DNA from 4 places in the Paenibacillus sp. F4 genome. Region 2 is predicted to be linked to each of the others. Evidence: a T-box and tRNA genes for the amino acid it is inferred to sense, from the RefSeq annotation. Region 2 holds a T-box; the other regions hold tRNA genes.
The links. The T-box of region 2 lies ahead of argS (arginine--tRNA ligase). A T-box ahead of a tRNA ligase gene usually reads a tRNA of that ligase, here a tRNA-Arg.
Positions count from the first base shown of each region.

Region 1: it encodes a tRNA-Arg, which carries the amino acid that the T-box ahead of argS (arginine--tRNA ligase) is inferred to sense. The anticodon was not compared.
Region 3: it encodes a tRNA-Arg, which carries the amino acid that the T-box ahead of argS (arginine--tRNA ligase) is inferred to sense. The anticodon was not compared.
Region 4: it encodes a tRNA-Arg, which carries the amino acid that the T-box ahead of argS (arginine--tRNA ligase) is inferred to sense. The anticodon was not compared.

Region 1 is NZ_POVS01000011.1:25,942-29,053, forward strand. It holds gene C1T21_RS11670 (PdaC/SigV domain-containing protein) at 1-383, shown strand, start outside; gene clpP (ATP-dependent Clp endopeptidase proteolytic subunit ClpP) at 509-1,105, opposite strand; tRNA gene C1T21_RS11680 (tRNA-Arg) at 1,332-1,406, opposite strand; gene C1T21_RS11685 (sugar-binding transcriptional regulator) at 1,676-2,713, shown strand; gene gap (type I glyceraldehyde-3-phosphate dehydrogenase) at 2,807-3,112, shown strand, end outside.
Region 2 is NZ_POVS01000009.1:173,728-176,839, reverse strand. It holds gene C1T21_RS07740 (nicotinate phosphoribosyltransferase) at 1-146, shown strand, start outside; gene C1T21_RS07735 (MogA/MoaB family molybdenum cofactor biosynthesis protein) at 213-728, opposite strand; gene C1T21_RS07730 (four-helix bundle copper-binding protein) at 991-1,320, shown strand; T-box leader at 1,398-1,655, shown strand; gene argS (arginine--tRNA ligase) at 1,715-3,112, shown strand, end outside.
Region 3 is NZ_POVS01000020.1:317,116-320,227, forward strand. It holds gene C1T21_RS24820 (cellobiose phosphorylase) at 1-275, shown strand, start outside; gene C1T21_RS24825 (exodeoxyribonuclease III) at 363-1,127, opposite strand; tRNA gene C1T21_RS24830 (tRNA-Arg) at 1,532-1,605, opposite strand; gene C1T21_RS24835 (hypothetical protein) at 1,863-2,771, shown strand; gene tig (trigger factor) at 2,915-3,112, shown strand, end outside.
Region 4 is NZ_POVS01000020.1:245,935-249,046, forward strand. It holds gene asnB (asparagine synthase (glutamine-hydrolyzing)) at 1-196, opposite strand, end outside; gene C1T21_RS24540 (hypothetical protein) at 360-719, shown strand; gene C1T21_RS24545 (magnetosome magnetite crystal formation protein family) at 1,039-1,332, opposite strand; tRNA gene C1T21_RS24550 (tRNA-Arg) at 1,507-1,580, shown strand; partial or broken gene C1T21_RS28365 (IS256 family transposase) at 1,787-2,703, opposite strand; gene hsdR (type I restriction-modification system endonuclease) at 2,968-3,112, shown strand, end outside.

The DNA of each region.
Region 1 (3,112 bases), on a different contig from region 2:
ATGGTATTCTGAGTGTGATTATGCAGGATTACTCGTATACGGGTGGCGCACATGGCATGACGGCACGTAAAGGATATACGTTCTCGCTCGCTGATGGTAAACTGCTGCAATTGTCTGACGTATTGAAGGCAAATCCGGACTACAAAAAGTTCCTCAATGCTGATTTGAAGAAAAAAATCGATGCGCTTCAGGCTGGTGAAGGATTCGGTAAATTTAAAGAGCTGGCGGCAGATCAGAATTTTTATGTAACTAACAGTGGAGTAACAATCGTGTTTGATTTGTATGATTATGCGCCATACGCGTATGGAATTCCGGAGTTTACCTACTCGTTCGGTCAACTGCTGCCTCAAGGCGGAAAGCCTTTTGCGGGACAGAATGAATAGTAGAAATAAACAAGTTCAATTGTCTATAACCTAAAAAAACAACAAAGCAAAAAGCTGCCTACCGGATAAGAACATCCGGAGCAGCTTTTTTCATTTACCAGCTATCGAGAGGTGAATTTTTTCTCTTATACACCTTCTGGAGAGGAGCTAGTTAGCACTTTATCAATAATACCGTATTCCTTGGCATCATCAGCGGACATGAAGTAGTCACGGTCTGTATCTTTTTCAATGCGTTCCAGTGGTTGGCCTGTGCGATCTGCGAGAATGCGGTTCAGTTTATCACGCATTTTCAGAATGCGGCGTGCGCGGATTTCAATATCCGTTGCCTGGCCTTGTGCACCGCCCAGTGGTTGGTGAATCATAATTTCACTGTTTGGCAAAGCGAAACGTTTACCTTTGGCGCCTGCATTCAGCAAGAACGCGCCCATGGAAGCCGCCATACCTACGCAAATCGTAGATACGTCAGGTTTAATGTATTGCATCGTATCGAAAATGGCCATACCAGCTGTAATGGAACCGCCAGGGCTGTTAATATACAAGTGAATATCTTTTTCAGGATCTTCGGCAGCCAAAAACAGCATTTGCGCAATAATAGAGTTGGCTACAACGTCATTGACGTCCGAGCCTAACAAAATAATGCGATCCTTCAACAGTCTGGAATAAATGTCATAGGCGCGTTCGCCGCGGTTACTTTGTTCTACTACCATAGGAACATAGCTCACGTCAAAAAACCTCCCTTAAATATCGTTAGTGGATTTGGTGGACATGCCGATTACACGTCCCTTATTTATAAACTGTTACCGTATTAACCACATGATAAACAATTTCAAACAAAAAGTCAAAGAAAGTCAAACTAATGATTAAAAAAAAGAGCCCTCAGCGCTCTTATTGGTTAAAACATTATGTAGAAGTATTTAAACGTTCATTTATTTAAACGTTCATTTAAAATGGCGCGCCCGCGAGGAATCGAACCTCGATCTCAGGCTCCGGAGGCCTACGTCATATCCGTTGGACCACGGGCGCATAGTTCAATCAATGCAAACAACTAACTAATTAAACAGCTAATTGGAAACAAAGATGATTATATGATATACAGCAGTGAATTGCAAGCTTTTATTAAATGCGCATATTCAGGCAAATGGTTGAGAAATATAGGTTCAGATAGACTTGCATGTGGAGCAAATATTGGTTAAGATATACGTGGGACTTAAAAAGTTATCCCGGGACGTTTTAAGACCAGTTAGAGATAGAGCATTAGAGACAGAACTTAGAAGTGTGCGGGAGTGGAAAGCATGCGAAAGATATTAGAAATACAGAAGCAGCTTCTGCCCGACCTCATGGATGTTTTGAAAAAAAGGTACACGATCCTGCATCAGATTATGCTGTCCGATGTTGTTGGACGCAGAACACTGGCAGCTTCACTGAACATGACTGAGCGCGTGTTGCGCGCCGAAACCGATCTTCTTAAAGCTCAAGGGCTAATTGAGATTGAGAGTGTAGGCATGAAGGTGAGCAAAGCAGGACTGGATCTGCTGGAACAGCTGGAGCCGATTGCGAACAACTTGTTCGGCCTGTCCCAATTGGAGGACCAGATTCGTCAAGCCTATGGTTTGAGGAAGGTGGTTGTCGTTCCAGGGGATTCGGATGCTTCTCCGTTAACAAAGCAGGAGCTGGGGCGCGCTGGAGCAAAAGCGTTGCTGAGTGTTATGGACGACGAGGATGTGGTCGCTGTAACAGGTGGCACGACGATTGCCGACGTGGCGGAACAACTGGCACTACCTTCTAATGGCCCACTTAAGGGTGGGTGGTTTGTACCGGCACGCGGGGGTTTGGGAGAAAGCATGGAAATGCAGGCCAACACAATTGCTTCCACAATGGCTCGCAAGGTAGGCGCTCAATACCGTCTGCTCCATGTACCGGATTTGCTCAGCAATCATGCTTACAACTCCTTGCTTGAAGATACGAACATTCAGGATATATTGAACCTGATTCGCGAGAGTCGTATCATCATTCACGGGATAGGCAACGCCATAGCGATGGCACATAGACGTAAACTTGATCCCGAAACCTTTGCTCAGATCAGCAGTGAGGGGGCCGTTGCCGAATCGTTTGGTTATTACTTTAACGAAGATGGCGTCGTTGTTCACAGAATGCTGACGCTTGGACTTCGATTAGAGGACATCAGGCGTACCGATACGGTTCTAGGTGTAGCTGGAGGCAAGAGCAAGGCGGCCGCTATTCATGCGGTACTGCGTTTCGGACAAGAAGACATTCTAGTCACCGACGAAGGCGCTGCTGCCGAGATTGTAAGTCATTATTTAAATGGTTAAGATGGATTTATGAATGGTGTTGTCTTGACGGGCTTTCGGGTCTGTCTTGAATATATAAAACTAAACTAAACGAACTTTGGGAGGAACTCACTCATGACAGTTAAAGTTGGTATTAACGGTTTCGGACGTATTGGACGCCTTGCTTTCCGCCGGATTCAAAACGTGGAAGGTATTGAAGTAGTAGCAATCAATGACTTGACAGATTCCAAAATGTTGGCACATTTGTTGAAATATGATACAACACAAGGTACTTTCCAAGGAGAAGTAGAAGTACATGACGGCTTCTTCAAAGTAAACGGTAAAGAAGTTAAAGTTTTGGCTAACCGCAACCCTGAAGAACTGCCTTGGGGAGACCTGGGTGTAGATATCGTTCTGGAATGCACAGGTTTCTTCACAACT
Region 2 (3,112 bases):
CTTCACAGTTGAAACTGTTTTGGCCAGAATATTTGCGGAAGCTGAACCCTGAAATTTATCGTGTAAATCTGAGTGAGAAGGTATGGGAGCTGAAGCAAAAGCTGATCGACAGCTATATGCAGCCCGAAGTTGAAGAAAAAGAATAGTTGGAAGAGGCACCTCATGAATGTATGGGGTGCCTTTTTGTGTCGCGGCATGTAGGAAATAGGAGCTTATTTATAAATTTCTCTCATCACATGTCGTAGCTCAGGGACAATAATGCGTTCCATTGCCAAACGAACGGCTCCGCGTGAGCCAGGCATAGAAAATACAGCTGTCCGGCCCACAGTGCCAGCTACAGCCCGGCTTAAGATAGCTGCTGAACCAATGTCCTCAGCAAAGCTTAAATAACGGAAGATTTCTCCAAAGCCAGGTAGTTCCTTATCCAGTAGAGAGGAGACGGCTTCATATGTAGTATCACGTGGAGAAATACCGGTACCGCCTGTCAAAAGTACAGCCTCGATGTCATCCTGTGCCGCTGCTTCGGATACTAACTGCTGAATACCTTCGTAGTCATCCTTGACGATGACATATCGAACAACCTTATATCCATTGGTTTCTAGTAGATCCATGAGCAGTCGTCCCCCGGTATCTGTTTCCACGGTACGTGTGTCCGAGACAGTCACGACCATGCAATTAACCTGTTGTGGGGATTCCTGTCGATGCTCCTCTACGGAAGACATATTCATTAAAATGTTCACTCCTTGATCGATGGTTAGACATACACTTTTTACAATAGAGCAATGACTGAGTGTATGCAAGTCAGAAACAGGGGCTAAAAATCCATGTGATTAATATCCTTGCACTTGCACACTGGAATATAGTACACTTCCTTACATAAGTCGGGATTACTTTGTTTTTATTTTATTGTAAGCGCGCACATCAAATGATTAATCTCAAGGATCAGCGGGTAATAGTACAGCAGGGTCAACAACTGGGAGGTAATGTAATATGAATCATTCATACCAACAATGCGTGGATGCTTGCCTGGAATGTATGAACGCTTGCAATGTATGTTACGTAGCGAGTTTGAAGGAATATGATTTAGCTATGCTGCGTGAATGTATTCGAGTGAGTAGGGAATGTGCAGAAATATGCGGATTTGCTGCTCAAATGCTGCAGCGCGGAACGGATTTTGCCGAGCAAATCTGTGAGCTGTGCGCCAAGGCCTGTGAGGTATGTGCTGCTGAATGCAGCAAGCATTCCCATGATCATTGCAAACATTGTGCAGAAGCCTGCCGTCGTTGCGTTCAGGCATGCCGCCAATTGGTGGCAGTGTAATTACATATATGGAACTAGTGCCTGAAGAGGAAATAAAAGGTTGCTTTCTACTGAATAGGTTTGTATAATGATTGGAATTAACGTCATGGAACGGGAGAGTAGCAGCGGAGCCGTATCATTACAGCGAGCCGGAAGAGGTGGAAGCCGGTATGAGATCCGATGTGAAGCGCACCCGGGAGGCGGTTGATCCAACGAGCAGAACTTCAGTAGATCAGCCCGGCAGACACCGTTATTAGTCATTGGAGTGAAATCGCGATTTGTGTAAGTTAGCTTTAGCCGCACAACCGATTTACGAAGAGTGGTACCGCGGGGATATTGAAGTTCTCGTCTCTTGAATTATTTCAAGAGGCGGGGGCTTTTTTTGTTAGATTCTATAAAAAGAAGGAGAGAGATCATGTTAATGAGGATTGCTGCTCAAGCGATATTGGCCCATACGGGCTTGGAGGAAAAAGAAATTTTATCTTTATTTGAGGTGCCTCCGCAGCCTGAATGGGGAGATGTGGCGTTTCCGTGTTTTGTGCTGGCTAAAAAGTTTCGAAAGTCTCCACAGCACATTGCACTGGAATTAGCGGAGCTAGTAAACCATGAAGAAGGTTTAACTGCTTCAGCATCGGGTGCCTATGTAAATATAACATTGGATCGGTCAGTTCATATTCCGCTTATGCTTGCTGAATTGAGCGAGGCTGATTTCCTCAGGCCCAATATCGGGCACGGACAGCGGGTAGTTATTGATATGTCCTCGCCCAATATTGCCAAACCGTTTGGTATCGGTCATCTTCGCTCTACTGTTATCGGTGCTGCCTTGTATCGTATTCTTGGTGAAACCGGATATGTTCCAATAAGTGTGAATCATCTTGGAGATTGGGGAACACAGTTTGGCAAGCAAATTGCGGCCTATAAAAGATGGGGAAATGAGGAGGAGCTACAACATGATCCGATTGGTGAATCGCTGAAGCTGTATGTGCGTTTTCATCAGGAGGCCGAGCATGATCCGACTCTGGAGGATGAAGGCCGCGAGTGGTTCCGACGTTTGGAACATGGGGATGCTGAGGCTCAACAACTATGGGAGTTTTTTGTTGAAGTCAGTCTGGGTGAATTTGATCGTATGTACCAGCGTCTAAACATTACATTTGACCATGTGCTGGGAGAAAGTTTTTACAATGATAAGATGCAGGCAGTTGTTGCTCAATTAAGAGCAAAAGGATTGCTGGAGGAAAGTGATGGCGCGCTCGTGGTTCGTCTGGAAGATGAGGAACTGCCTCCGTGTCTTATTCTAAAAAAGGATGGGACCACCATTTATCCAACACGTGATCTGGCAACAGCGATTTATCGTCATGAAGTGATGAAGGCTGATCGGTTGCTGTACGTCGTTGGTGGGGAACAGAAGTTGCATTTCCAGCAGGTGTTTGCGGTGCTGAAGCATGCAGGGGAGGCTTGGGCGGAGCAATGTGAGCATGTGCCGTTTGGATTAATGCGGTTTGCGGGTAAGAAAATGTCCACAAGACGCGGAAAAGTTGTCAAACTGGAGGAGGTGCTGGATGAAGCTATAGCGCGTGCTCAAGCCATCATTAATCAGAAGAACCCCGATTTGCAGGAACAACAGGCAGTGGCTGAGGACGTTGGCATTGGGGCGATTATTTTTGGCGATTTAAAAAACAACCGGCTGAATGAAGTGGATTTTTCGTTGGAGGAGGCGCTGACTTTTGAAGGCGAGACCGGGCCTTATGTGCAGTATACTCATGCGCGCATACGTAGCCTTCTGGAGAAAGCTCACGCTCGCACCGATGTTGAT
Region 3 (3,112 bases), on a different contig from region 2:
GGGGCCTATCCTTGAGGCTGGAGCCCAAGCTGCCAGGCTGGCTTTTCACAGCTACAGGTGAGCTATCTTTCTGTTTTCTCGGAAGCTGCCAGGTGACTTATTTTAATACGGATCGCAAGGATACTTATGCACCGGAATGCATAGTGACCCAGTATGTACTGCATTACGCCAGTGGCGAAAAGAAGACGATAAGTCAGGCCGTATTAGATCAAAAAGAGGCACAAGATGTGAGAGAGCGGTTGATTTCCCGTATCGAGGTATATTTGGGGACATAGCTCCATTAATTAAAGCCGTCATGCTGCCATAACAGAGCATGACGGCTTTTTAAGATTTCATAAATCCTTGTGTCAGGGCAGGGGGACCTATGCTGAAATATCTTGCAAATCCAATATCACAGGGCAGTGGTCACTGCCTGTAATATGACAATCAATGCTCGCATCCATCAATAGCGGACGAAGTCTCTCCGAGACGAGGAAGTAATCAATCCGCCAGCCGATATTCCGTTCTCTCACCTTTGGCATGTAGGACCACCAGGAATAAACATCCGTCCGGTCAGGATAAAAGTATCTGAAGCTATCTATAAATCCGGCGTCTAGTAGCTGTGACATACGTTCCCGTTCCTCAGGCGTAAATCCGGCATTTCCGTAGTTAGATTTGGCATTTTTGAGGTCGATCTCCTGATGAGCTACGTTCAAGTCTCCACAAACGATGACAGGCTTCAAAGCGTCCAGTTGTTGCAGGTAGCTGCGAAAACGGTCTTCCCATTCCAGTCTGTAGGGCAGTCGGGATAAGTCCCGTTTGGTATTCGGTGTGTACACATTGACGAGATAAAATTTTTCGAATTCCAGAGTAATGGTTCGGCCCTCCGGTTCTTCATTTTCTTCAAGTCCATAATGCACAGAGAGCGGCTTGATTTTGGTGAAAATAGCCGTGCCGGAATATCCTTTTTTCTCAGCATAATTCCAGTATTGTGTGTATTCCTCCATGTTCTCCATGAGGATTTGACCTTCTTGAAGCTTCGTTTCCTGTACGCAAAAAATATCGGCATTAGTTTCTTTTAGATAAGTATAAAACCCTTTGGTCACACAGGCTCTTAAGCCATTTACATTCCAAGATATTAATTTCATTTGACTAATCTCCTTGCTAATTCACGCGGTCAAGCGATGTGATTTGTATATCCTTTGTTGACATAAGCTTATAAAATCTTCTATCGGACTTCATAGGTTTTTCATCAAAATGGTCCTGAAATGGTGCAACATGATAGATGATAGCAATTTCTGCGTTTTATTGAAAGAGTAGAGACTTGAAACTAGCGCCTAAAGTAGCGTGGGGCAGACTACTCTTTCTACATTATTTATAATGAAAAAAAGCTCCCTTGCGGAAGCTTTTTTTGGTGTAATTTATCAAGAGAGATACTCTCCCTATGGTCGACTACGAAGTATAGGCTAACGATGCCGATGGCCCGACGTTCCCCCGTGGTTTATCTCATGAGAACAAAAAAAGCCTCCATTATGGAAGCTTCTTGTTATGACGTCCCAGGAGGGATTCGAACCCCCGACCGACGGCTTAGAAGGCCGTTGCTCTATCCAGCTGAGCTACTGGGACATAAAATTCAAGCGAATATTAATATATCATATGGATAAAAGAAATTCAAGTCTTATTTTGCATATATCGCTTGTTTAGGCTTTGTACAGCATAAATTCTGAGTAGACGTAGTTTTTTTTGCCTTATAAAAGGGTATGTTAGAATACAGGTGAATATGTGTAAGACGAGTGGTTGGACTTCGGCTACTGTTTCTCATATAATCTACAAATACTTGAGCTTGCGAAGGAGAGGGGGTGCCTTGAATAAAGGACTCCAAGGTGACGACAAAAGAAAATAATATTGTATTGTTTCCGAAGACACTGGACTATTATCAAATTCAACTTACTGTGATGCTTGAAAACGAACGTTACGGAGAGGCGATGGCGATGCTGCGTTTTTTAATGCAGTGTCAGGGACAGGAGCAGAAGCAATACGATGAATGGAACGCTCTATTACAATGGCTGGAAGCTGCATTTCCACAGTACGCTGACAGCGGAGCGGTAACGGACGCTGTGGAAGAAGAAGTCAGTGAAGTAGAGTTAGCTCGCCGTCATGCACGCTTTAAGCAGGAGCAGGATGCAGGCTACGGCAACAAACTGTTGCGGATGGCTATGGATGAACCCTTATCCGAACAGACGATTTTAGCGTTGGAGCAGTTGTCCTATCTGGAACTGCCAGAAATCGACGATGCCTTGCTTCGCTGGATTACGGAACGGGAAATCCATCCTTTACTTCAATTCCGTGTTCTACAGACAATGCGACGACGCGGAATGGAAGGGACGATAGAAATCAGACGGGGTGATGAACAAGCGGAAATCGATATTGAAACGGTTCCGTTACAGCCAGGTGATTTTCCAGAGTCGATTATGCGTATTTTGGAACGGGTGGCTGATCAGACTGAGGTGCACGAGCCTACACTATTCTATTTTGCACAGGAGCTGTGGTCACAGTTTGTGATGGCAGTATACGGTACGAAAGATTATAGATCAATGTTGGTGGAAGAGGACGGAATGCCGGATATTTGGGCTGCAGCACTCCACCAGACAGTTTCGGAAAGTTTGAACGGAAATAATAATGAGGAAGAAACCCGTGCTATATATGGTATTACAGATGCGTTGCGCTTCCGTTTTGAGCAGGCGTATCGGTCGATGCGACTATTCGTAGCGGCGGGAATGAACACTCCTTAATGACCGGAAACGTTTACCTGTGAAGCATTCAAAGGGCTGCTCTTGAAAAAGACAGTAATGTTAGATATACTATAGTGGTTATTTTGTGTGCGTTGATTGTAATGAAAACTAAGTGAAGATTTTGTTGGAGGGGAAAGCATAAAATGAAAGCAACTTGGGAGAAAATAGAGAAGAACCTTGGGGTTCTTGAAGTTGAGGTTGACGCGGATCGTGTAGCCGCTGCACTCGACAAAGCTTTTAATAAAGTGGCAAAACAAGTAAGTGTACCAGGATTCCGTAAAGGTAAAGTACCACGTCCTATTTTTGAAAAACGCTATGGTATTGAAAGTTTGTACCAGGAT
Region 4 (3,112 bases), on a different contig from region 2:
GCCGGATCATGGGCTGAGCGCCATTTTCCGGGTCCATAACGCTCAGTCTTCGGTGTCCGAAGGCACACGGGTTGGATATCCAGGTACCCGCAGCATCCGGTCCGCGATCAGAGAGCGTCTGTGTCATATTCAGCAGCAGCTCAGATTGATGCATTAAGTCTCCGTTCCACTGTATGAAACCTGTAATTCCGCACATGTCTGTTCATCCTCTCTTTGTCGTGTTCATCCAGTGTTGGAATGAATCAAAAACTAAATCCCCAGTTCATCAGTATATATGCCGAAATGAAGCATAAAATGTCTGTCCGTTCCGAAAACTACAGATGGGGCAACCCGTCTACTCGCAAGGAAGGAGGGAGACCATGTACTACATCAAGGATGCCAAAATACGCCGCTTCACTGAACTTGACGGAGTGCGCTGCGCTGAGGTAGAGGTGCGGCCCGGTGCCGCAGATGACCCGGAACTGCTGGTCTATATCACGGCCAAGGATCAGACGGATGGTCAGCATGACTATGACATGGTACGGATCATCCGCAATGACGCCGATCTGGAGCTGGATTGGTACGACAATAATCTGCATTCGGCATTTGAGGAAGTGACAGACAAGGCTTTTACCGACTCTACACACATTACTGCTGGTGAGGAGCGAGAGAAGTTTAAAAAAGAACTGCTCTCCTACGGGCAGCTCAGCACAGAGTTCGCCAAGGAGTTCGGGGCATGAGGATATGGTGTGCTATGCCTCGGCTTTTGTTAATTTGGGCCCCGGCGCCATCGCCGGATCAGCGTGAAAGGAGGGGGAAATCATAGACGGCAAAGCGAATTATAAGAAAAATAAAGGCAGCAGTTATATTCATAACAATGAGTTCGCGGAAGAAGTGCTGGAGAAAAACGTAAGACATGAAGTACGGAGAAGTCCTAAACGCTTTGGGAATAAATAAGCAGCCATTGAACCAAATAGCAACAGCAACTCATCAAAAATGACCCTAAAGAAGCCTCCGTATCCCGCCAAATTAGCGGTATGTAGGAGGCTTCTTTTTGAACTAAGCCGCTTCACGCAGCGTCATAATCCCTTTGTAGATGTTATAAACAAAAACCCCGAGATAGACCACTACGAATAGCAGCACAAAACCGATCACTGAACCTGCATGATTCGCCGTAATAATAAAATACACTAGCGGAATTGCCGCAATAATGGGGAAAATATGCGATAAAATAGCTTTTTTTGCATATCCCTGAACATATTCGTCCCGTACTGCAATCCACACAATGACAGGCACTAGAAAAGGTGCGAAGAAAATGCTGAAATAACAAAGTGACGACAAAAGACCTCTCACAGATTAACCCCTCCTTTATGCATGGTTCTTTGTACATAATACCCCGTTAGCGTCCAAATGATTCCTTTTGCAGCCCACTTCCCTATATCATAAAAAAATGCTTTTGACAGTTGCCCGAAATGTGATATAATAATCAATGCGCTGAATACATAAGGTTTTATTGATCACCATCTTGTCCCAGTAGCTCAGCTGGATAGAGCAACGGCCTTCTAAGCCGTCGGTCGGGGGTTCGAATCCCTCCTGGGACGTAATTAAATCAGTCACAAACCGTTGATAAATGGATTTGTGAGAAATTAGGGCTTCGGTCAGGGCTTCGGTCACTGATGCAGAATCCCTTTTTTTTATATTACGGATTGTCAAGCTAAGTGGGACAGTTCCTCTGAAAAGGAGGGTCTGTCAAAAGTTTTGTGAAAACTCTTTTAGGCACAGATTCCCCCGAGGGGGAAGTAGCGATTTATCGCAAGTGTTGACCGACCCGATCGGGGAAAAAGACCGACATCTGGAGCAACATTTGGCCTCAGTTTTGGACACGACCTGTCCATTTTTGAGTGACGTCGATGGTAGCCATATAGAGCATCTTAAGTAAGGCTTCATCGGTAGGAAGGATGCTTCTTCCTTTCGTCACCTTAAGAAGTTGGCGATGGTAACTCTCAATCCTATTGGTGGTGTAGATGAGTCTGCGAATCTCTAGCGGGTATTTAAAAAAGGTAGCGAGCTCATCCCAATGGGTTCGCCAAGAACGGATAATAAGGGGATATTTGGCTCCACAGACCTGCTCAAAACGGTCGAGTTTAAGTAAGGCGCCTTCTTCGGTAGCTGCCTTGTAAATGGGCTTTAAGTCGGCAGTTACTTTCTTAATATCCTTGTACGAAACTACCGAGTGGAGCTACGGATTTGGCGAATGACACACTTTTGGATTTCAGTTTGGGATAGCAGACTGCAATTGCCTGAGAGAACCCGAACAAGTTATCCACGCAGATAATGAGAATGTCTTGAACTCCACGATTCTTGAGTTCATTCAGCACACTCAGCCAGAATTGAGGACTCATTTTCACCAATCCACATGCCTAGCACATCCTTGTTTCCGTCCAAATCGATGCCAATGACCATGTAGGCGGCCTTGTTGATCATGGCCCCGTCTTGTTTGACCTTGAAGTGGGTGGCATCCAGATAGACGACTGCATAAACACCTTGAAGAGGCCGATTCTGCCATTCTTTAATGAGAGGGACAATCTTATTTGTAACATTGGAAATAAGCGTAAGAGACACTTCAATACCATACATCTGTCCTAAATGATCCTGAATTTCTCTGGTACTGATGCCTTTGGCATACAGAGCAATGATTTGCTCTTCGATGCCAGTTACGTTCGATATCTTGTGTAGTGATTAAGTTGTTCACCTTAATAAATTTCCGAAGTTGCTCCTTTGACCAAAGTCCTATGTGTTTCTCTAACCTTCCCTTACTTCCATTTTAATGGGTTTGAGAGTTTACACAATATATTTTACAGACTCGCTCTGAACACATACTACGACTAAAATTTCGAAACGATAAGCTTTATTGAAATGTTTGTTCTCCTAGTCCAATAATTCCTATTATAGTACAATTAGATCAAATACTTAGAAAAGTGGTGGATGATGATAATGAGTAACTTTTCTTTTTTTAAAGGAGAATGGGAAGTATTAGCGAAGCTTGGAGAAAGTGCCGAGCATAATTTATATAATGATCCGCATACTTCCATTATGAAATTACGTTTATTAGGTGAATCAATTGCAAAAGCTG